Regions from separate parts of the Klebsiella sp. R445 genome, predicted to be linked through region 2. Evidence: predicted binding sites of a transcription regulator. Region 2 holds the regulator's gene; the other holds the start of a gene.

Region 1 (10,492 bases), 1.5 Mb from region 2:
AACACCCGCTGATTCAGGTCTCGCCCTTAACGCTGGAGGCCATTTCCCGCTGGCCGCTGATTACCTACCGGCAGGGTATCACCGGGCGTTCACGCATCGATGAAGCTTTCAACCGTAAAGGGTTGATGCCGGATATCGTGCTTAGCGCCCAGGACTCCGACGTCATTAAAACCTACGTCGAGCTGGGGCTGGGCGTCGGGCTGGTGGCGGAGCAATCCGGGGATGCCCGGGAATCGGACACCTTGACCCGCCTTGAAACCCGGCACCTGTTTGATGCCAATACCGTCTGGTTAGGCTTAAAACGCGGTCAGCTACAGCGCAATTATGTCTGGCGCTTTATCGAGCTGTGCAACGCCGGCTTGTCGCTGGATGAAATTAAGCGTCAGGCGATGGAGCCGGAAGAGGCGGCGATTGATTACCAGATATGATTAATTCATCACCGATGCAAATAATAGGCAGCATATCCATCCACGCGGAGGGCATATAAAAGCTATAATTCACGCACAGTTGTCGCTATTGAGGAAAGGGAAATGATGCGGCGTGTGAATTGGTTTTGCTCTCTTTTAGTGTTCCTCTCAAGCCAGAGTGTCCTGGCCGTGAGTTATCCGTTACCGCCGGAAGGAAGCCGTCTGGTAGGCATGCCGCTGACGATTACCGTACCGGACCAAAATACCCAGCCACTGGAAGCCTTTGCCGCGCAATATGGGCAAGGGCTCAGCAATATGCTGGAGGCCAACCCCGGTGTCGATGTCTATTTACCAAAATCAGGTACGACCCTGGTGGTGCCGCAGCAGCTGATCTTACCGGATACGGTGCGCGAGGGTATTGTGGTTAACGTTGCCGAAATGCGCCTCTATTACTACCCGCCTGAGGGCGCTACGGTTGAGGTGTTACCGATTGGCATCGGCCAGGCGGGGCGTGAAACGCCGCGTAACTGGGTTACCACGGTAGAGCGCAAGCAGGAAGCACCGACCTGGACACCAACCGCCAATACCCGCCGTGAATACGCCAGCCGGGGCGAAACCTTACCGGCGTTTGTTCCTGCCGGACCCGATAACCCGATGGGGCTGTATGCTATTTATATCGGAAGGCTGTATGCCATTCATGGCACCAATGCCAACTTCGGAATCGGCTTGCGTGTCAGCCAGGGATGCATTCGCCTGCGCAACGACGATATCAAATATCTGTTCGACAACGTACCGGTGGGAACCCGCGTCCAGATTATCGATCGGCCGGTGAAATACACCCTCGAACCGGACGGCAGCCGCTGGGTTGAAGTCCATGAACCACTCTCACGCAACCGCGCAGAATATGAATCAGACCGCAAAGTCCCGCTGCCGATGACCACGGGGATCCAGTCATTTGTCAAAGGAGAAGGCGTTAATGCCAGCCTTGCCACCCAGGCGCTTGAGCGACGCTCGGGTATGCCTGTCAATATCAGCGGGCCGGGAACGGTCAATCAGTTCGGTAGCTGACAGTCGGTAATGCAACTTGTCAACACCGCGTCATGCTGGAAGCCGGGGCATGGCGCGGCCTGTTATATTTTGTCCGACCAGATGACTAAGCCAATCCCCGATAAAATAATCAATGTTGAAATGACTATCTGGAGGTCCAGAGCCTCATTCATAAACAGAACGCCGCCAAGCGCGGCCAGGCAGGAGTAAAATACCTATGCCTGACAGGGCGGCAAGGATACCGATGACTTTCCAGCGGGTGATTTTCTCGCCATGTCACATTCCCCAACCGGTCATGACCAACTGGACAGTGCCAAGTAGTAGCAGCGCGCCGGTCGCTGCGTGTAACGACACATAGGCGAGAGAAAAGGCAAACACGTAGCCGGACAATAACCATGTCGTCAATCAGGCATGGCGACCGGCCATAACGCCGCCGTCAATATCCCAGATGGCGCCTGTGACCCAGCCGGTATTGTCGGACAGCAGGAACGCCACGGTTTCGGCAATGTCGACCGGCGAGCCAACGCGGCCGATCGGATGGAAGCTGTCAAAGCTGTTCATGACCTCTTTAACCTCATTTTTCGGGATAAAACCTTCGTAAATCGGCGTGTGAACCACCGCAGGGGCGACGGCATTGACGCGGATACCTTGTGCACCCAGCTCGATAGCCAGGTTTTTGGTCAGCGCATGCAGACCGGCTTTTGCCATCGAATAAGCAGAGGACGGGGTGGCGCCGATCGCCTGATGGGCCCACATTGAGCCGATATTAACAATCGCTCCTTTGATCCCAGACGCGACCATATTGCGCACCACGTCACGGGTGATGAAGAACGTGGCGCGGTTGATATTCATGTACATATCATAGTCAGCCGTCTCGTGTTCGGTAAATGGTTTCGGGAAGAAGACACCCGCGGCGTTCACCAGCAGGCTGATATCCTGGTGCTCGGCGTTGATGATATCGCAGACATGCTGCATGCCTTGCGCGGTCATCAGGTCGGCAACAATGATGTCCACCTGACCATGGGCAGATAATACCTGGCGCGCTTCTTCTGCTTTATCCTGACGGTTGCCCACCAGCACCGCGCTGCCGCCGTTTTTCAGAACGTATTTTGCCGTTTCAAAGCCCATGCCGCTGGTGCCGCCGACCACTAACAATTTTTTACCTGCAAATGATACTGTCATCATAACCTCTGTACTGGTTGTTCTGTGATGTGAAGGTGGCCGATGGCTCACCTTTCTGTGGCGGCATATTCACACTTTCGTATTCGGCTGGCGAATCAGAAGATATTTAATGGCGAGATAGAAAATCTATTTCACGTTGCTGGTTCTGTGCCAGAATAAACGAAATCTCTTTATGGATAACCATCATGCGATCGCTCAACCGGCTTAAATGGCTACACGCCTTCGAGGCAACGGCACGTCACGGCAGTTTTACCGGGGCAGCAGAAGAGCTGGGCGTCACGCCTGCCGCGGTCGGGCAACTCGTCAGATCGCTGGAGGAGTGGGTGGGTTATCCGCTGCTTCATCGGGTGCGTAGCGGCAAAGAGAGGCTGACATTAGTCAGTGAAGCGCAGGAGGCCTTAAAGGATATTAGCGAGGGACTGGACAGTCTTGAACGCGGTCTGAATAAACTGAGAGGAAGAAGATCTCGTTCAGTTATCGTGCTTACCGCTTCCCAGGTACTGATGATGAACTGGCTGATGGAGCGCCTGAATCGCTTTTCGGAGCAGCATGAGAACATTGATATCCGGCTCGATGTCACCGAGAAACTCATGGATGTGGTGCATGGAGAAGCCGATATGGGCATTCGCTGTGGCCCTGGAGACTGGACTGGGTTAAGTAAAACGTGGCTCATGGATGAAGATACGGTGATGGTCTGCAGTCCGCTGCTGTTGCCTGATATCAAAGAAGGTACGCCGGCATGGTTGTCAGAGCAAAAGCTGAACCATGATGATACGCCACATCCGGGGGCCCATTTTCCCTCCTGGGACACCGTGCTGGCAAAGGTCGGTGCGCCGCCAGCCAGCATGAGCGGCCTGCATATTAACTCGACCTCCGCTGTTATACTGTCTGCTCTGAGTGGGCGAGGGGTAGCGCTGGTCCGGCGGGCCCTGGTGCAGCAGGCGATCGATAACCATCAGTTGCGCGTGCTGTTTAGCGATGTTTGCTGGCCGCTCACCTGGTCCTATTATCTGGTGATGTCTGAACATTCGCAGATGAGACCTGAAGTGAAAACCCTCCACGACTGGTTGATCCGCGATGTGAAACCAGAGCAGTGATCGTTGCAGTTCCCCATCTTCTCAGTTGACATGACGTACTGCCGCCGCCCGCGTGTCACCGCCATCGTGGGCCGTCACGTCATCACTTTCTTTACGGGTTGAAACTTCACTACCCACTATACCAGATAGTTTTTCTTTCCTGTTTATCAAGGTTATCTCATTTGTTCAAACGCCGGTACCTCAACATAATGCGTACATTGTGGAGAGCACAGGGGCGGCTTCGGCTCTGAAACCTTACCTCAACGCGGCAGCGGATGTGCGTATCTATCAGGTTGCATAACGTTTGGGCGTGCCAGGTAAAGTTGCCTGCCTGAAGCCCAGGCAGAAAACGTAGAACAACAAAAAGCCCGCTTAAGTTTCCTTAAGCGGGCTTTTCTAAATATGGCTCCTCTGACTGGACTCGAACCAGTGACATACGGATTAACAGTCCGCCGTTCTACCGACTGAACTACAGAGGAATCGTGTGAACGAGGCGCATACTACTGGCCCCGCATTTTTGTGTCAACACTAAAATTAACCCACTGATTCAAATGGCTAAATTTAAGACAAACCGTTGTTTTAGTGCACAACCTGGCTATCTTCGCCATCCAACAGGCCATTTTCACGTAATCGTTGCAACGGATCCTGACGATAGAAATGGCAAAAACGCTGCCACAGCGCTGGGAAGCGCGGAGCAAACAGTTCCGGTGCGCTAAAGAAATATTCTGACAGCACGGCAAAGCATTCGGCCGGGTCCGTTGCTGCATAGGCGTCAATACTGGCGGCGCTTTCTCCTACCAGATCGATCTCATCCTGAATGTTATTCATCGCCGCGTGGAGGTCATGCTCCCACCCGGCAACGTCGCGCAGAGGGATCAACGGTACCCCGCTGGCGCGATCGCCATTGCGTGTATCCAGTTTGTGCGCGACTTCATGCACGATCAGATTAAACCCGGAAGCGTCGAAAGAATCCTGAATATCGAGCCAGTTGAGAATAATCGGCCCTTGTTGCCAGCTCTGCCCGGACTGAACGACCCGCTGGTTATGGACCAGACCAATGTCGTCTTCCCATTCATCATCAACAACGAATGGAGCAGGGTAGATCAGCACCTCGTGGAAACCATCCAGCCACTCAATACCTAACTGAAGTATCGGCAGGCAGAACAGCATTGCGATACGGGCGGTGTGGAGAGGCTCAAGCTCAAGACCTTGCAGGGGGACCAGGCGTTTTTGTTGCAGAAAACGTGCTGCCAGCTGCACCAGTTCCCGCTGCTCTTGCGCGGAAAGATTGGCTAAAACAGGAATGGCAAGCGCTTGTTCCCATGGTATTTTTGCGTTGCCGGACTCTTCATCTACTTTCCAGGGCCATTTAAACATCATATTGCTCGCAAAGTCGTCACTTGAACGGATTTAAAGAGACTGGAACTATTAAAATGCCAAAGAACCTGGCATTATAGCCACCTCAGCGGAGAGATGCCGGAGCGGCTGAACGGACTAGTCTCGAAAACTAGAGTAGGGGCAACTCTACCGGGGGTTCAAATCCCCCTCTCTCCGCCACTTCTTTCTTTACCTTCCTGATTTAAAAATCATTTAACTCCACGCTTTTGTCCTGCATACCATTCTGTATGTCAATGAATATTGGCGCTTACTGGACAGGAACGGCATATCTCACGCCTGTATAAGTTATCACTTCGCTATCGCCCAAGGTAGCGGTTTGCCAGTATCTCCTTCATTCTGTGAACTTAGTCGTGTGATCCCATCCGTGTCGCATTCATTTAAAAATGTGTCATTGGCGACGATTTCGCCGTAGGTCTCTTCTGAAACATCTTGTGGTCGAACGGGAGTCTTGAGCCAAAGGCGCTTATGAGGTGGCGAAAGGGGAGAAACTGCACAACGAAAAAGCCCGCGGATTCGCGGGCTTAAAGCAGGGGTTATCACTGCATCAGAACTGATAGACGATACCTACAGCAAACTGATCGTCAGTGGCCGCGCCAGTGTAGTCGTGGTCTCTGTCATCAAGGAAGTTGAATTTATAAGCGGTGTAGACGTTGAAGTTTTTATTGAAGTAGTACCAGGCACCCACCTCAGCATAGTTCTTCATGTCCGCATTGATGTCGTTATGGCTTCCAAGACCTTTGCCTTTGGTATAAACGTAACCAAGGGAAGGACGCAGACCGAAATCGAACTGATACTGAACAACGGCTTCAATACCCTGCGCTTCATTGGCGACGATGCCATTTGCCATCGGGGTCATATTATGGGATTCAGCATACATCACTGCGGTATAGAGGTTATTGGCATCATATTTCGCCGCGACGCTCCAGATTTCTGCCGATTCGCCTTTATGATCCCTTACCTGCTCGTGGGTACGGTCTGAGTTACCGTATGCGGCAGCAAAACCAAACCCGTTGATGCTGTAGTCAGCAGACAGGCTATAGCCGTCACCGTTAGACTTTGAGGTGCTGTTATTTTTGCCCTGATACTGTAAACCGAAATTCAGGCCATCAACCTGGCCGAAAAAGTCGCTGTTACGATAGGTCGCGACACCGACGGTACGGCCGGTCATAAAGTTGTCGGTATGAACCAGGCCATCACCTCCCCATTCAACGAACATATCGGTATAGCCTAAGGCATCGTAAATCAGGCCATAGTTGCGACCATAATCAAATGAACCAAAGTCGGCGTATTTCAGACCCGCGAAGGCCAGACGTGTAGCGCTTTCCTGTTCGCCTTCTTGTTTATTGGCTTTGAGGTTGTATTCAAACTGGCCATAGCCGGTCAGTAGGTTGTTGATCTGAGTTTCACCCTTCACACCGAAACGCGCGTAAGAAGTATCTTCAGAATTATTATTGCTATCATTATCATCGGAATTGGTGATAATGCGCTCACCTACCATTTTTCCGTAAAAATCCAGTTTATTACCGTTTTTATTATAAATTTCCGCTGCGTTAACGCTGCCAGCGATCAATAAAGCGGGTACCAGTATTGCCAGTGCTTTTCTTTTCATTATGAATTCCCTTTATATTATCATTAACATGAATGGCGTTTTGTCATGCAAAAAGCAATTTAATACTATCGACAAGGTTCAGTATTATTTAAATTTAAAATGTAAGTAATTTATATTAAATATTACAAAATATTTCATTTTGAATCATTATGTTTTTATTTTATGAGTTTTGTTTGATGTATTTTTGCTGTTTATTGTTTTATATAATAGTGGGTTATGCGTTTTGCTGGCCCTGGTGTTATGGTGAATTAAATTTCCTGCCCTTATGGTTTTCTTGTGTTTTATTTATCTCAATTATTTGTTGTTGAATGGGGGTAAATACATGTGTGAGCTATTTTATTTTTGGGGTTGAACGTAGCGTGGAAATAACGTTTTCGATTCGCTGTTGATATTTCCAGGCGCAGCATGCGTGGCCACGCGATCCGCTTGTCCTCATAGACAACCTGTCGTATTGCCAGGCGGCTATCGGGAAAAGGCGCTTTCTGGCCGCAGAAGATGCTGTTGCATCACCTTTTTCACAGTATAATGTGATGCACATCACCTTTTGGCGTGCGCTGATGTTTCGTCTTCACATTCAGTAAAAGGAGAACGGGTAATGGAAGGGAAAGCGAAACGGGGCCCCGGTGGGAAGCTTGCACTGTGGGTTTTTTATGCCTTTTGCGGTTACTTTATCTGGGCAATGCTGCGTTACTGGTGGGTTGTTGGCAGGATTCAAAGTTCACCCGGCACGGCGATCGATGGTGACCTGGGATCAACCACCGGTAAGTGGATCGGTGCTCTGCTGGGATTCCTCGTGCTCAGCCTCGTAGGGGCCGTCCTGGGAGCTATCGCCTGGTATACCCGACCTGGCGCCAGGACCTATGAATATCGTGAATAAAGTTGCTATGCTCAGCGCAGACCTTTTTTCTGAGGATGACGCATGGCATTGCTTGACTGGCAGCAACGATTTGAAAACTGGCTAACCGGGCACCATTCGCAGGGCGACTCCGCCCACGATATTTCGCACTTCCGACGTGTCTGGGGAACCGCGCAACGACTGGCCGAAGCACGCCAGGTTGACCATCTTGTTATTCTGACCGCCTGTTATTTCCATGACATTATCAGTCTGGCAAAAAACCACCCCGAACGTAGCCGTTCTTCGGTGATGGCGGCAGAAAAAACGCTGGAGATCCTCCAGACGTCGTTCCCTGACTTTCCGAAGGAACGCTACGCTGCCGTGTACCATGCCATTGAAGCGCACAGTTTCAGTGCCGCTATTCCTACGCGTAGCGAAGAGGCCAAAATTGTCCAGGATGCTGACCGGCTGGAGGCCTTAGGCGCCATAGGTCTGGCCCGCGTCTTCGCCGTTTCCGGCGCATTAAATAACATCTTGTTTGATGCCGACGATCCCTTCGCGGACAGACGTGAACTGAATGACAAAAAATATGCTCTGGACCATTTTCAGTGCAAGCTGCTGCGTCTGCCTGAAACCATGCAAACAGAGAAAGGGAAAGAGATGGCGCGACACAACGCGCGTTTTCTCGTGCAGTTTATGGCTAAACTCAGTGCCGAGCTTCAGGGTGACCCGCTGTCGGCGGATGAAGCGGTTTTAAGACGCTTTGACCCACTGGCCTGAAACTGGCCGCGCTATTTGTGGTAATCTCTGCAAAAATGTCCGGGTTGGTTGAGGTTATGCCGCAAAATTTATCTAAGGAAGAGAGCCTCGCCGTGCCTCTTGAACATTCCGGGGAGGCCGCGCAGGCGCTGTTACGCCGACTGATGGCTGTCTATGATGTCAAAACGCTGGTGGCGCATCTGCTGGCCGTCGGCGACAGGCACTGGAGCCCGGCAATCTTAAAACGCGTTGCGACGGTTGAGCGAGCGGCCGGTCGGATAACCGCGAAAGAGTACGCACGTCTGTCGACGATGCTACCGTCGCCGCCGGCTCACCATCCTGATTATGCCTTTCGTTTCGTCGATCTCTTTGCCGGGATTGGCGGCATCCGTAGCGGCTTTGAGTCCATTCGCGGGCAGTGTGTTTTCACCAGCGAGTGGAACAAACATGCGGTACGGACTTACAAAGCCAACTGGTATTGCGATCCGCAGCAGCATCGTTTCAATGACGATATTCGCGATATCACGCAGAGCCATCGGCTGGACGTCAGTGACGATGACGCCGCGCAGCATATTCGCGACGTTATTCCGCAACATGACGTCTTGCTGGCGGGGTTTCCCTGCCAGCCCTTCTCACTGGCCGGCGTCTCGAAAAAAAACGCCCTCGGTCGGGCCCACGGATTTGCCTGTGAAACGCAGGGGACGCTGTTTTTTGATGTCGTCAGAATCATTGCCGCCCGCAAGCCGCCGATTTTTGTCCTCGAGAACGTCAAAAACCTGAAAAGCCACGATCAAGGGCGGACCTTCCGCATCATCATGCAGACGCTTGATGAGCTGGGCTATGCCGTCTCCGATGCCGGGCATAGTGGCCCGGACGATCCGAAAGTGATCGATGGTCGCCATTTCTTGCCTCAGCATCGCGAACGAATTGTATTGGTCGGTTTTCGCCGTGACCTGCAGCTGCACGATGGATTTACCCTTCGCGATATCGCCACCCAGTATCCTTCGGCGCGTCCGACCTTTGGCGAGCTGCTGGAGCCCACGGTCGATGCCAAATTTATCCTGACGCCGGTGCTCTGGAAGTATCTCTATAACTATGCGCGCAAGCATCAGGCGCTGGGGAACGGGTTTGGCTACGGCTTAGTCGACCCGCAGAACCCGCTCAGCGTGGCGCGGACGCTGTCTGCCCGTTACTACAAGGATGGCGCCGAGATTCTGGTCGATCGTGGCTGGGACCGTGCGTTGGGTGAAAAGCACTTCGACGATCCGCAAAACCAGCAGCGTCGCCCCCGTCGCTTAACCCCGCGGGAGTGCGCGCGCTTAATGGGGTTTGAAACGCCTCAGGGGTATCGCTTCCGCATTCCTGTTTCCGATACCCAGGCCTATCGCCAGTTTGGTAACTCGGTGGTGGTGCCGGTGTTTGCCGCGGTGGCGAAACTGCTGGCGCCGCGCATTGCCCGCGCCGTGGCGCTGCGCAACGCTGAGGAAGATGACGCTGGACGTTCACGATAAAGCCACGCGTAGCAAAAATATGCGCGCCATCGGCCAGCGCGATACGGCGATTGAAAAGCGGTTTGCGGCGCTACTCGCGCAGGCCGGGTTTGCCTTTACCGTGCAGGATGCCGCGTTGCCCGGTCGCCCGGATTTTGTTGTCGAAGCGTATCGCTGCGTGATTTTTACCCATGGCTGTTTCTGGCACCGCCATGACTGCTGTCTGTTTAAAGTACCGGCAACGCGTACGGAATTCTGGCTGGATAAAATTGGCAAGAACGTCGCGCGGGATCATCGCGATATGGCGCTGTTGCAGGCGCAAGGATGGCGGGTGCTGATCGTGTGGGAGTGCGCATTGCGCGGGCGGCGTAAGTTGAGCAGTGAGGCGTTGATTGAACGCCTCGAGGAGTGGATCTGCGCTGGCGGGTGCCACGCGCAGATCGATACTCACGGCATTACCGGCCAGGGGCCTACTTCGGCGCCTCACAACGCGTGACTTCACGTTTGGCGGGTAACAGGTATTTCCCCAGCGTGACCAGCACCACGGCAAAAATAATGATCCCCAACGCCAGCCACTCCACCGGCGACAGATTTTCCCCTGCAAAACCGGTTCCCAGCAGGACTGCCACCACCGGGTTAACGTAGGCGTAACTGGTCGCCACGGCGGGGGTGACGTTGCGAATTAAGTA
Region 2 (10,492 bases):
CTCACGGCTGTTTCGCCTGCTGAAGCTCTCGGGTATCAACTTCGTGGCTAACCCGCTGGTGAACATTCACCTCCAGGGACGGTTTGATGATTATCCGAAGCGCCGGGGTATTACCCGGGTGAAGGAGTTGATGGCGGCGGGCATTAACGTCTGCTTTGGGCACGATGATGTGTTCGACCCGTGGTATCCGCTCGGCACCGCCAACATGCTGCAGGTGCTGCATATGGGGTTACATGTCTGTCAGCTGATGGGCTATCAGCAGATTAACGACGGGCTGAAGCTTATCACCGACAACAGCGCCCGCACCTTCGGCCTGCAGGATTACGGCATTGTCCCGGGGAACCCGGCTAACCTGATTATTCTGCCGGCGGAGAATGGTTTTGAAGCGGTGCGTTGTCAGGTACCGGTCCGCTGGTCGATTCGTCAGGGGCGGGTGATTGCCACGACGCAGCTGGCACAGACCTGGATCCAGACTGACAGAGGGGGAGAAGAGTTGTTCTTTACCAGAAACAGCCCCTTCGCGGATGCCAAGGGGCCGACGGCTTAAAGGCTTAGTGAGACGCCGCTGCCATGTTGTGCTGGCGGTGGCGGGAGACGAACCCGAGGATCAGGCACATCACAAAGACCACGGCGTAGAGGCCGTTAGCAGTGTGCAGCGCAGCCAGTGGGCCGCTGGCTGCCACAATCGGGCCGGTCACGACGAAGGTCAGCATGGTGCCGATGGTGCCGCAGGTCAGAACGAAGTTCACCAGCTTCGGCGATGCCACTTTGGTCTGCAGTGAACCCAGGGTGATGAGTGAGGTGTAAATCGCGCTGGAGAAGAAGCCCAGGGTCAGGATAAACCACGGCATGTGCTCCGGCGAACCGTTGATGAACAGATACATCAGCACCGTTGCCAGGCCCGCCAGAACGGTGAGGATCCGCTGAAGGTCGAAGAAGCGCAGGATAAAGCTGAATGACCACATACCAATCATGTAAGACATCCAGAAATCACTCACCAGTTGACCACCGTCGGCCAGGCTCATGCCCAGGGTCTTCGCGTATTCAGGCACCCAGGAGATAAAGCCCAGCTGGCCGAGGATATAGCACAGCGCCGCGATAGCGAGGAACAGCACGCCGATGCCCCACTTTTCTTTGACCACTGGCTGGTTGTCCTGCTGCGCTTTTTTACCGAGAACCGGGAATTCACAGCCGAACGTCAGAACAAAGATCGCTACGTAGACCAGACCAATGCAGGCGTATACCCAGTACCACTCGATGCTACGGGCCAGCAGGAAGGCCGCGACCATCGGGAAAATCATCCCCGCCATGCTGAAGAAGGAGTCGGTAAACAGCAGGCGCGCGCCGCGCTGACGGCCTTCATACATGTGGGTGATCAGGAAAGTACCGATCGACATGGTAATCCCGCTGACCAGGCCCAGGACGAACATCGAGGCGGAAAACAGCGCCAGGCTGTGGCTGTATATTAGCCCGGCCACGGCCAGTACCATCAGGATAAAGCCAAAACGGAGCTGAGTTTTCAGCGGGACAATTTCCATCAGCCAGGCGTTCAGGAAGATAGAGATCAGGATACCGGCGTTGAGAAAAGTAAAAGTGTTACTCATACTGGAAACCGGCAGGTGGAAATAATCGGCGATATTTCCCATCACCATTCCGGTGACGATCACCAACGCACCGGTAAGGGCGTAGGAGAAGAAGCTGATCCATGTGAGCTTGATACGGTTGCTGTTAGTCATGACTGGCCTGTGAATAGAAATGTAAAACGCATTGACTGCGCGATGGCGAACAGATTTTATTCATTCGCGTGATGTAAGCAAACGTTTATTATGTAATGCACTCTTTTTTGCATTGATTAGTGTGATGTTGATCGGTTTTGAATGTTCTGCTGGTTAATGCGTGTGTCGTAACAACTATTTCAGCTACGTAAAATTAGGTAAAACGCTGGCCCAGGATGCAAAGGCTCTTTAGAATCAAAGCACTCGCTTTTTATTCTGCTCCGTTAAGGAATTCCCATGTTCAAATCAACTCTGGCGGCGGTGGTTGCCGTTGTCGCCATTTCAGCTTTCTCTCCGGCTATGGCTGCGAAGGGCGATCCTCATGTATTGCTGACGACCTCCGCGGGAAATATTGAGCTGGAGTTAAATAGCCAGAAAGCACCGATTTCCGTGGATAACTTCCTGAAATACGTGAACAGCGGTTTCTACAACAACACCACCTTCCACCGCGTAATCCCGGGCTTCATGGTGCAGGGCGGTGGCTTTAACGAACAGATGCAGCAAAAGCAGCCGAATCCGCCGATTAAAAACGAAGCCGATAACGGCCTGCGCAACACCCGCGGCACCATCGCGATGGCGCGTACTGCCGACCAGGACAGCGCGACCAGCCAGTTCTTCATTAATATCGCTGACAATGCTTTTCTCGACCACGGACAGCGTGATTTTGGCTACGCGGTCTTCGGTAAAGTGGTGAAAGGCATGGACGTGGCCGATAAGATTTCTCAGGTGCAGACCCACAACGTCGGGCCGTACCAGAATGTTCCGTCTAAACCGGTCGTCATCCTCTCCGCGAAAGTCCTGCCATAAGTTTTTCTTCCCGCGCGGGTAATTATCGCCCGCGCCTTATCGCCCGTACTGTATCAGCGGAAAGGGCGATTCCGACCCTTCTGCACGGATGTTTCGCAAAGTGATAAGCGCAGCACCATAATCTGAGTAGAATAGCCCGGTTTTGTTTTTTCCGGAGCCACCATGATCCTGCTTATCGATAACTATGATTCTTTCACCTGGAACCTGTACCAGTATTTTTGCGAGCTGGGGGCAGAGGTGCTGGTCAGGCGCAACGATGAGTTGACGCTTGAGGAGATTGCGGCGCTGGCGCCAGAGAAAATTGTTATCTCTCCCGGACCCTGCACGCCGAATGAGTCCGGCATCTCGCTGGCGGTTATCGCACATTACGCCGGCCGGGTTCCGCTGCTGGGGGTTTGCCTGGGTCATCAGGCGATTGCGCAGGCCTTTGGGGCCACTATCGTACGCGCTGCCACCGTCATGCACGGCAAAACCTCCCCCATCCGCCATAACGGCACCGGGGTTTTCCTGGGGCTGAATGATCCGCTGGTGGTCACCCGCTATCACTCTTTACTGATTGATCCTGCAACGCTTCCCGACTGCTTTGACGTAACGGCGCGTAGCGAGAGTGGTGAAATTATGGGGATTCGCCATCGCGAGTGGGATCTCGAAGGGGTACAGTTCCACCCGGAGAGTATTCTCAGCGAGCAGGGGCATCAGTTGCTGGCAAATTTCCTCAATCGATGATTTATACCTTTCATCCTTCAAGTTGCCTGGATGTATGAGCCTCATTGATGGTGAGGCTCACCCTTCTGACCAGCGCTTAGTCGCTGCACCTCACAACCCGAATTATTTTGGCTATACAGTTGCCATTGATTGATTTTTTATGCATATTTTGTGATTAGATTATCACAATAATGATTGCGTAACGAAGAAGGATGGCATGACATGGCAACTGAGCAACCGGTAATTACCCGCGCCACATTCGATGAAGTTATTCTGCCGATTTATGCACCTGCGGAATTCATCCCGGTAAAGGGTAAAGGTAGCCGCGTATGGGATCAGCAGGGTAAAGAGTACATTGATTTTGCCGGTGGGATTGCGGTGACGGCGTTAGGTCATTGTCATCCGGCGCTGGTGGCGGCGCTGCAGCAGCAGGGTGAAACCCTGTGGCACACCAGCAATGTCTTTACCAACGAACCGGCGCTGCGTCTTGGTCGCAAGCTGGTGGACGCCACCTTTGCCGAGCGCGTGGTATTTATGAACTCCGGTACGGAAGCCAACGAAACGGCCTTCAAGCTGGCGCGTCACTACACCATTACCCGCCACAGTCCGTATAAGACCAAAATCATCGCCTTCCATAACGCCTTCCACGGCCGCTCGCTGTTTACCGTGTCCGTGGGCGGGCAGCCAAAGTATTCTGATGGTTTCGGCCCGAAACCCGCCGACATTATCCACGTGCCGTTTAACGACCTGCACGCGGTTAAAGCGGTGATGGACGATCACACCTGCGCAATCGTGGTTGAGCCGATTCAGGGCGAAGGTGGCGTGATGGCGGCGACGCCAGAGTTCCTGAAAGGGCTGCGCGAACTGTGCGATGAGCATCAGGCGCTGCTGGTGTTTGATGAAGTGCAGTGCGGGATGGGGCGTACCGGTTCGCTGTTTGCGTACATGCATTATGGTGTGACGCCGGACATCCTCACCAGTGCCAAAGCGCTAGGCGGCGGTTTCCCGATCAGCGCCGTGCTGACCACTAACGAAATCGCCAGCGCCTTCCACGCCGGCTCCCACGGTTCAACCTACGGCGGTAACCCGCTGGCCTGCGCGGTTGCCGGGGCGGCATTTGACCTGATCAATACGCCTGATGTGCTGGAAGGGGTGAACGCGAAGCGGGCGCTGTTTGTGCAACATCTGCAGGAGATTGACGCTCGCTTTGACCTGTTTAGCGATATCCGCGGCATGGGGCTGCTGATTGGTGCGGAGCTCAAACCACAGCATCAAGGCCGGGCGCGCGATTTCCTGTATGCCGCGGCGGATGCAGGCGTCATGGTGCTCAATGCCGGGCCGGACGTCATGCGCTTTGTGCCGTCGCTGGTGATCGATGAGCAGGATATTGCCGAAGGAATGGCGCGCTTTGCCCAGGCGGTACAGAAGGTGCTTAGCGCTTAGTCGCGCTCAGCCAGATGCCATGATGTGGGCGCTGACGCCATGCCACCGACGAGATGGTGTGCATGGTGTTCAGATGGTCGAGGATCCGCTGCAGGTGCTGCTCCATGGTACTTAGCGGGCCGCGACTCACTTCGACGTCCTGAGACTCCATAATATTCACGTCGTCAGCGCTGCCGGGACCGTCAGTGTCCAGCCGCTGCTGACAGCGCTGAAGCGCAATCTCGCAGGATTCCAGATAGCGCCGGGCCAGCTCCGGCGTCAGCATGTTGTGCTCGCGGGCCAGGGTGGTCATCGCGTTGATGTGCTCAACAATAAACTGGCTGTGGGTAACCCACAGCTTCATATCTTCCAGATAATGCGAGTTAAACCCTGGCTCCTGCATGGCCTGGTTCAATGAGTTAAACAGCGAGTTATGTGCCTGATTGACGCGCATGCGGCGATAGGCCAGCGCCGGAGCCTGGTGATCGTCGCTGAGGATCAGCCGGAGGGCCTCCTGATCGGCCTCCAGCGCGTCGTGGGCGTTTTTACGTAGCAGCCCGCTCTGCCACTGTGGCCACAGCCAGACCATTCCGCCAAAGGCGATCAGGCAGCCGATAAGCGTATCGATAAGCCTGGCGACAATGTACTGCTCGCCGTTAAGTGTCAGCAGCTGCAGGGTATATACCGCCGTCACGGTAAAGCCGACCATCGCCCAGCCGTAGTGCTTGCGAATAATCAGGTAGCTCAGCAGCGTAATGATCAGCAGCGCGGTCAGAGTATAGCCATCGGGAACGTGAAAGTGCAGCGTCAGCCCGGCAATGGCGAGGCCTGCGAGGGTGCCGGCCGCCCGATGGACGATGCGCACTCGCGTCGCGCCGTAGCCGTTTTGGGTGACGAAAAGCACCGTCATTAAGATCCAGTAAGGCTTGGGAAGGTGCAGGGCGCTGCCCATCAGGCTGGCGGCAGTGAGCATCACGCAGATACGCGCTGCATTGCGCAGCGCCGGCGATTTCCATGAGAGATAGTGCTTTAGCGCAGGCAACAGCGGCAGGCGGCGTTCTTTATCTGCCATCAGGTTGCGGGCATACAGCGGGCGCTGGGTACGCAGCACGCGGGCGATGCGGCTAAAGTGCCAGGCACAGAATTGCCCGACCGGGTTGTCGGGGTGCTGCCAGGCAATTTTCTCCAGCGCGCCAATCTGCTTATCCATATGAAAGCGTTGCGGATAGCGATGGTACAGAATGTCGTCGGCCAGCACCCGCAAACGGGCGGCAACGGTTTGCGCGTTCCAGCGGATCACCGCCTCCGCGTGGCTACGCTCCACCAGCTTCTGGACTTCCTCAGGCTGATGCAGGCTGACGGAGATATGTTCCTGTAGATCCAGCGCCACCTGAAACGCCCGCAGCAGGCGCTTGTGATCGTTGCGCTGGTTCGCCGCCAGCATATGCATCTGCTGATAGCACTGGGTGATCAGGTCCACCACCTTTTGCTGGCGAGTGAGCAGCGGCGGGAGCGATGTCGCCGGGTCGATATGCTGAGTCAGCAGGCTGTATTTCGCTTCGCAGTAGTTAGCCAGCTCCCTGTAGAGCAGGCTCAGGGATTCACGTAGCGGCTGTTCACGCCAGAGCCAGAACCAGAACCAGCTAAACAATCCGTACCACAAGGTGCCGAGCGCGTAGATCAACAGCGGCTCCCAGATGGGCATGTTCCCGGCAAGGCTCAGGGTAAAGATGGCCGCAATCAGCGAGGCCGGGAGGAGTCTGGCATGGAGCGAGCTAATCTCTGCCGTCACGCCAAGCAGCAGCGCCAGGCCGCTAAGGATCAGGGGCAGCGGGATCTCCTGTTGCAGCAGTAGCTGGACCACCAGGCTACAGCCAGCAAACAGCGAGCCACCCACGATCAGGCGTTTGAAAAAGCGTTTGTGCGGGGTGTCCAGACCGGCGACGTTACAGCAGGCAGGCACTAAGGAGAACAGCAGACCCTGTTGCAGATGACCGAGGAGAAGACCGACCGCGACAGGCAAACACAACACCAGCGTTTGCCGCAGTGCATAGTTGACTTCCGGGTGGTAAATCAGCCTGCGCCACATCAGGGGGAGACAAAAACGGCGTATTGCGGGGGCAACACGCCGTTTTAACGACTTAACGCGTACCGTAAACGACGATAGTTTTACCGTGTGCGGAGATCAGATTCTGATCTTCCAGCATCTTCAGAATACGGCCGACGGTTTCACGAGAACAACCGACGATCTGACCAATTTCCTGGCGGGTAATTTTAATTTGCATACCATCAGGGTGGGTCATGGCATCCGGCTGTTTAGCCAGATTCAGCAGCGTCTGAGCGATACGACCGGTGACGTCGAGGAAGGCAAGGTTACCCACTTTTTCGGAGGTGACCTGCAGACGACGAGCCATCTGCGACGACAAGCGCATCAGAATATCCGGGTTAACCTGGATCAACTGACGGAATTTTTTGTAAGAGATTTCGGCCACTTCACATGCGGTTTTTGCACGTACCCAGGCGCTACGCTCCTGGCCTTCTTCAAACAAGCCTAATTCACCGATGAAATCGCCCTGGTTGAGGTAAGAGAGGATCATCTCTTTACCTTCTTCATCCTTGATGAGCACAGCCACAGAGCCTTTGACGATGTAGTACAACGTTTCTGCTTTTTCACCCTGGTGGATCAGCGTGCTTTTCGATGGGTACTTATGAATATGGCAATGAGACAAGAACCATTCGAGGGTAGGGTCTGTTTGCGGTTTGCCAAGCACCATGCGCGGTTATCCTCTGTTATAAGCTATCTCCGGGTGCCGACACTACACGGCATCCGGGCATGCAATCGTATTGTTTCCCTATGCCTGGGAAATGGCTGGTGATTTTTCTTCAGCCTGTAATGTGAACTCCTCTGCATACATGCAATACATTAATGTAATACTGTAGCATCCCGACTGTTTTAGCATAGCTTTTGCCGCATGTCTCCTGGTGTCTTGCTTCAGCATGATGTAGGTCGCCTTCCGTTGCGAGAATTGTTATGTGCGCGTAATCTGTCAGGAAAATTGCAACCTCGGAGTTAAATTTTATGCAAGCTCGTGTGAAATGGGTTGAAGGGTTAACCTTCATCGGAGAGTCCGCATCAGGTCACCAGATTCTGATGGACGGCAACTCCGGAGATAAAGCGCCAAGCCCGATGGAAATGGTGTTGATGGCGGCGGGCGGATGCAGCGCGATTGATGTTGTGTCTATTTTGCAGAAAGGGCGTCACGACGTGACCAACTGTGAGGTGAAGCTGACTTCTGAACGCCGGGAAGAGGCGCCGCGCCTGTTTACCCATATCAACATGCATTTCATTGTGACTGGCAAAGAGCTGAAGGATGCGGCGGTATCGCGTGCGGTGGATCTGTCGGCAGAGAAATATTGCTCGGTGGCGCTGATGCTGCAAAAAGCAGTCAACATCACCCACACCTATGAAGTCATTGAAGGCTAACTGACGGCCGGATAGTGCCAGGTAGCAGAGAACAACCCCAGTCGTTATACGTCCGGGGTTTTTTATGGCTAGTCGATCTTTCTGCCTTCCATCAGGCGCTCTACCAGCGGCGTCATGATCAGCTCCATCGCCAGACCCATTTTGCCCCCCGGAACCACCAGCGTATTGATATGCGAGATAAACGATCCCTGCAGCATCGCGAGCAGCCACGGGAAATCGATATCCTGCAGATTACGGAAGTGGATCACCACAAAACTTTCATCCAGTGAAGGGATGCCTTTCGCCGCAAACGGGTTCGAGGTATCGACGGTGGGGACTCGCTGGAAGTTGATATGGGTACGGGAAAACTGCGGGGTGATGAAGTTGATGTAGTCCTCCATCGAACGCACCACGGAATCCATTACCGCTTCACGGGAATGGCCGCGCTCGCTGGTATCCCGGATAAGTTTCTGGATCCATTCCAGATTGACAATCGGCACCACCCCGACCAGCAGGTCGACATTTTGCGCGACGTTGTACTGCGGGGTGACCACGCCGCCGTGCAGCCCTTCATAAAACAGGACGTCGGTCGGTTCCGGGAGCGGTTGCCACGGCGTGAAGGTACCTGGAACCTGATTCCACGGGACCGCTTCGTCATAGGTATGCAGGTATTTTCGCGACTGGCCGCTGCCGTTGCGCCCGTATTCAAGGAAGGTATTTTCCAGCAGGCCGAAGTCGTTGGCTTCCGGACCGAAGTAACTGATGTGCTTGCCCTGATCGCGCGCTTTGCGGATCGCCATGTCCATTTCCGGGCGGGTGTAGCGATGGAAGCTGTCGCCTTCGACTTCCGCAGAACGTAGATTCAGCTGTGCGAAAATTTTACGAAAGGCGAGGCTGGTGGTCGTGGTTCCCGCGCCGCTGGAACCCGTGACGGCAATCACCGGATGTTTGGCAGACATAACAACTCCCAGATTAAACGATGGTGTGGTGCCGCCTTAGCCGTGGAACTGCTTGCGGGGCATAATGTTGACCGTTTCGTGTAGTTCAGACCACACCAGCACGGCTTCTCCGCTTTTTAACTGTTGTTTGACGTCGGCGACTTTATCCACCAGCGAGCGTTCATGTTCACCATAATCGGTGCCTTCACGCAATACAAAGCTTTCGATCAGGTTATCCAGCGTTTCGGGATCCAGATCGTGCCAGGGAATAATCATATTTATGCTCCCAACCAACGGGTTAACCAGTCCGGAATGCGTCGTTCCAGCCACATTTCCGGCTTACGCAGCGTGCCGCCAACGAACCCGACGTGCCCGCCTTGCTCGGTCAGCTGATATTCCACATTTGCCGGCAGCTGTTCCTGCGGCGGGATAGAGTGGTGATCCATGAAAGGATCGTCCTTCGCGTGAATGATCAGCGTCGGCGTGGTGATATCACTTAATCGCGGCATCGCGCTGCACTGGCGATAGTAGTCTAGCGCACCGGCGAAGCCGTGGATTTTCGCGGTGATCATATCGTCAAACTCGCGGATGCGGCGCATCCCTTTGAGCTGGCGTAAATCGACCGGTAGCGAACCCGGGTAGGCCTTCAGCTTACGGGCCGCATTGGCCTTTAACAGGTTAAGCAGATAGCGCTGATAGACCCGGGAAAAGCCTTTATCCATATGATAGCTGCAGGCTTCCAGCATGAAGGGGGCTGAGACGATCACCGCGGCGTCCAGCGGGGCGTTATCGCCTTCTTTTGCCAGCAGGCAGCCCAGCATGTTCCCCCCCAGTGAATAGCCAACGGCGGCGGTCGGGACCGTACCAAATTCACGTTGCAGCCAGTGCAGAAACCAGCTGCCGTCTTCGGTTTCGCCAGAATGATAGATCCGGTTATTACGATTGGGTTCACCGCTACAGCCGCGAAAATGCATCACCACGCCAAGCCAGCCGCGCTGCATGGCAGCATGAATCAGACCGTGGGCGTAGGGGCTGTGCAGGCTGCCTTCCAGGCCATGAAAAACGACCAGCCGCGGTTTGTGCCGTGCCAGGGAGGGGTCTTCGCTCCATGCCAGATCGACAAAATCACCGTCCGGAAGCTCGAGGCGTTGCCAGAAGGGTGTGAAGCCCAGTTTGCGACGGATCAGACGCGGAAGCATGGTTTGCAGATGACGATTACCCACGCCGCGCATCGGATGAAACTCGCGCGAATCGTCTTCAGGGGGCGTCATTTCTGTGGGGGTGATTTCAACCATAGCACCAGAGCAATTAATAAACTAATACAACACTATACCGCGCACGAGGTGCGCCGGTTATCCAATATGTGGTCTTACGGCCAGCTC

What was found. Region 2 encodes CRP, which controls carbon source genes, mostly activating them, when cyclic AMP is high. Its sites were predicted from a motif close to ATGTGANNNNNNTCACAT; they were not measured.
Region 1: drpB (cell division protein DrpB) is a predicted target of CRP. The motif match lies at 7,245-7,262, and genes of this name have one in related genera.

What each region holds. Positions count from the first base shown of each region.
Region 1 is NZ_CP180446.1:5,081,571-5,092,062, forward strand. It holds gene cbl (HTH-type transcriptional regulator Cbl) at 1-428, shown strand, start outside; gene ldtA (L,D-transpeptidase) at 534-1,475, shown strand; gene ACMYSN_RS23880 (SDR family NAD(P)-dependent oxidoreductase) at 1,860-2,636, opposite strand; gene ACMYSN_RS23885 (LysR family transcriptional regulator) at 2,822-3,733, shown strand; tRNA gene ACMYSN_RS23890 (tRNA-Asn) at 4,116-4,191, opposite strand; gene mtfA (DgsA anti-repressor MtfA) at 4,292-5,092, opposite strand; tRNA gene ACMYSN_RS23900 (tRNA-Ser) at 5,180-5,269, shown strand; gene ACMYSN_RS23905 (porin family protein) at 5,655-6,719, opposite strand; gene drpB (cell division protein DrpB) at 7,315-7,596, shown strand; gene ACMYSN_RS23915 (HD domain-containing protein) at 7,639-8,334, shown strand; gene ACMYSN_RS23920 (DNA cytosine methyltransferase) at 8,391-9,824, shown strand; gene ACMYSN_RS23925 (very short patch repair endonuclease) at 9,802-10,299, shown strand; gene yedA (EamA family transporter) at 10,274-10,492, opposite strand, start outside.
Region 2 is NZ_CP180446.1:3,617,024-3,627,515, forward strand. It holds gene ACMYSN_RS16825 (cytosine deaminase) at 1-547, shown strand, start outside; gene tsgA (MFS transporter) at 552-1,736, opposite strand; gene ppiA (peptidylprolyl isomerase A) at 2,013-2,582, shown strand; gene pabA (aminodeoxychorismate synthase component II) at 2,745-3,308, shown strand; gene argD (bifunctional acetylornithine/succinyldiaminopimelate transaminase) at 3,510-4,730, shown strand; gene ACMYSN_RS16850 (YccS/YhfK family putative transporter) at 4,720-6,798, opposite strand; gene crp (cAMP-activated global transcriptional regulator CRP) at 6,851-7,483, opposite strand; gene ACMYSN_RS16860 (OsmC family protein) at 7,789-8,193, shown strand; gene ACMYSN_RS16865 (phosphoribulokinase) at 8,262-9,131, opposite strand; gene ACMYSN_RS16870 (YheU family protein) at 9,168-9,386, opposite strand; gene ACMYSN_RS16875 (YheT family hydrolase) at 9,389-10,342, opposite strand.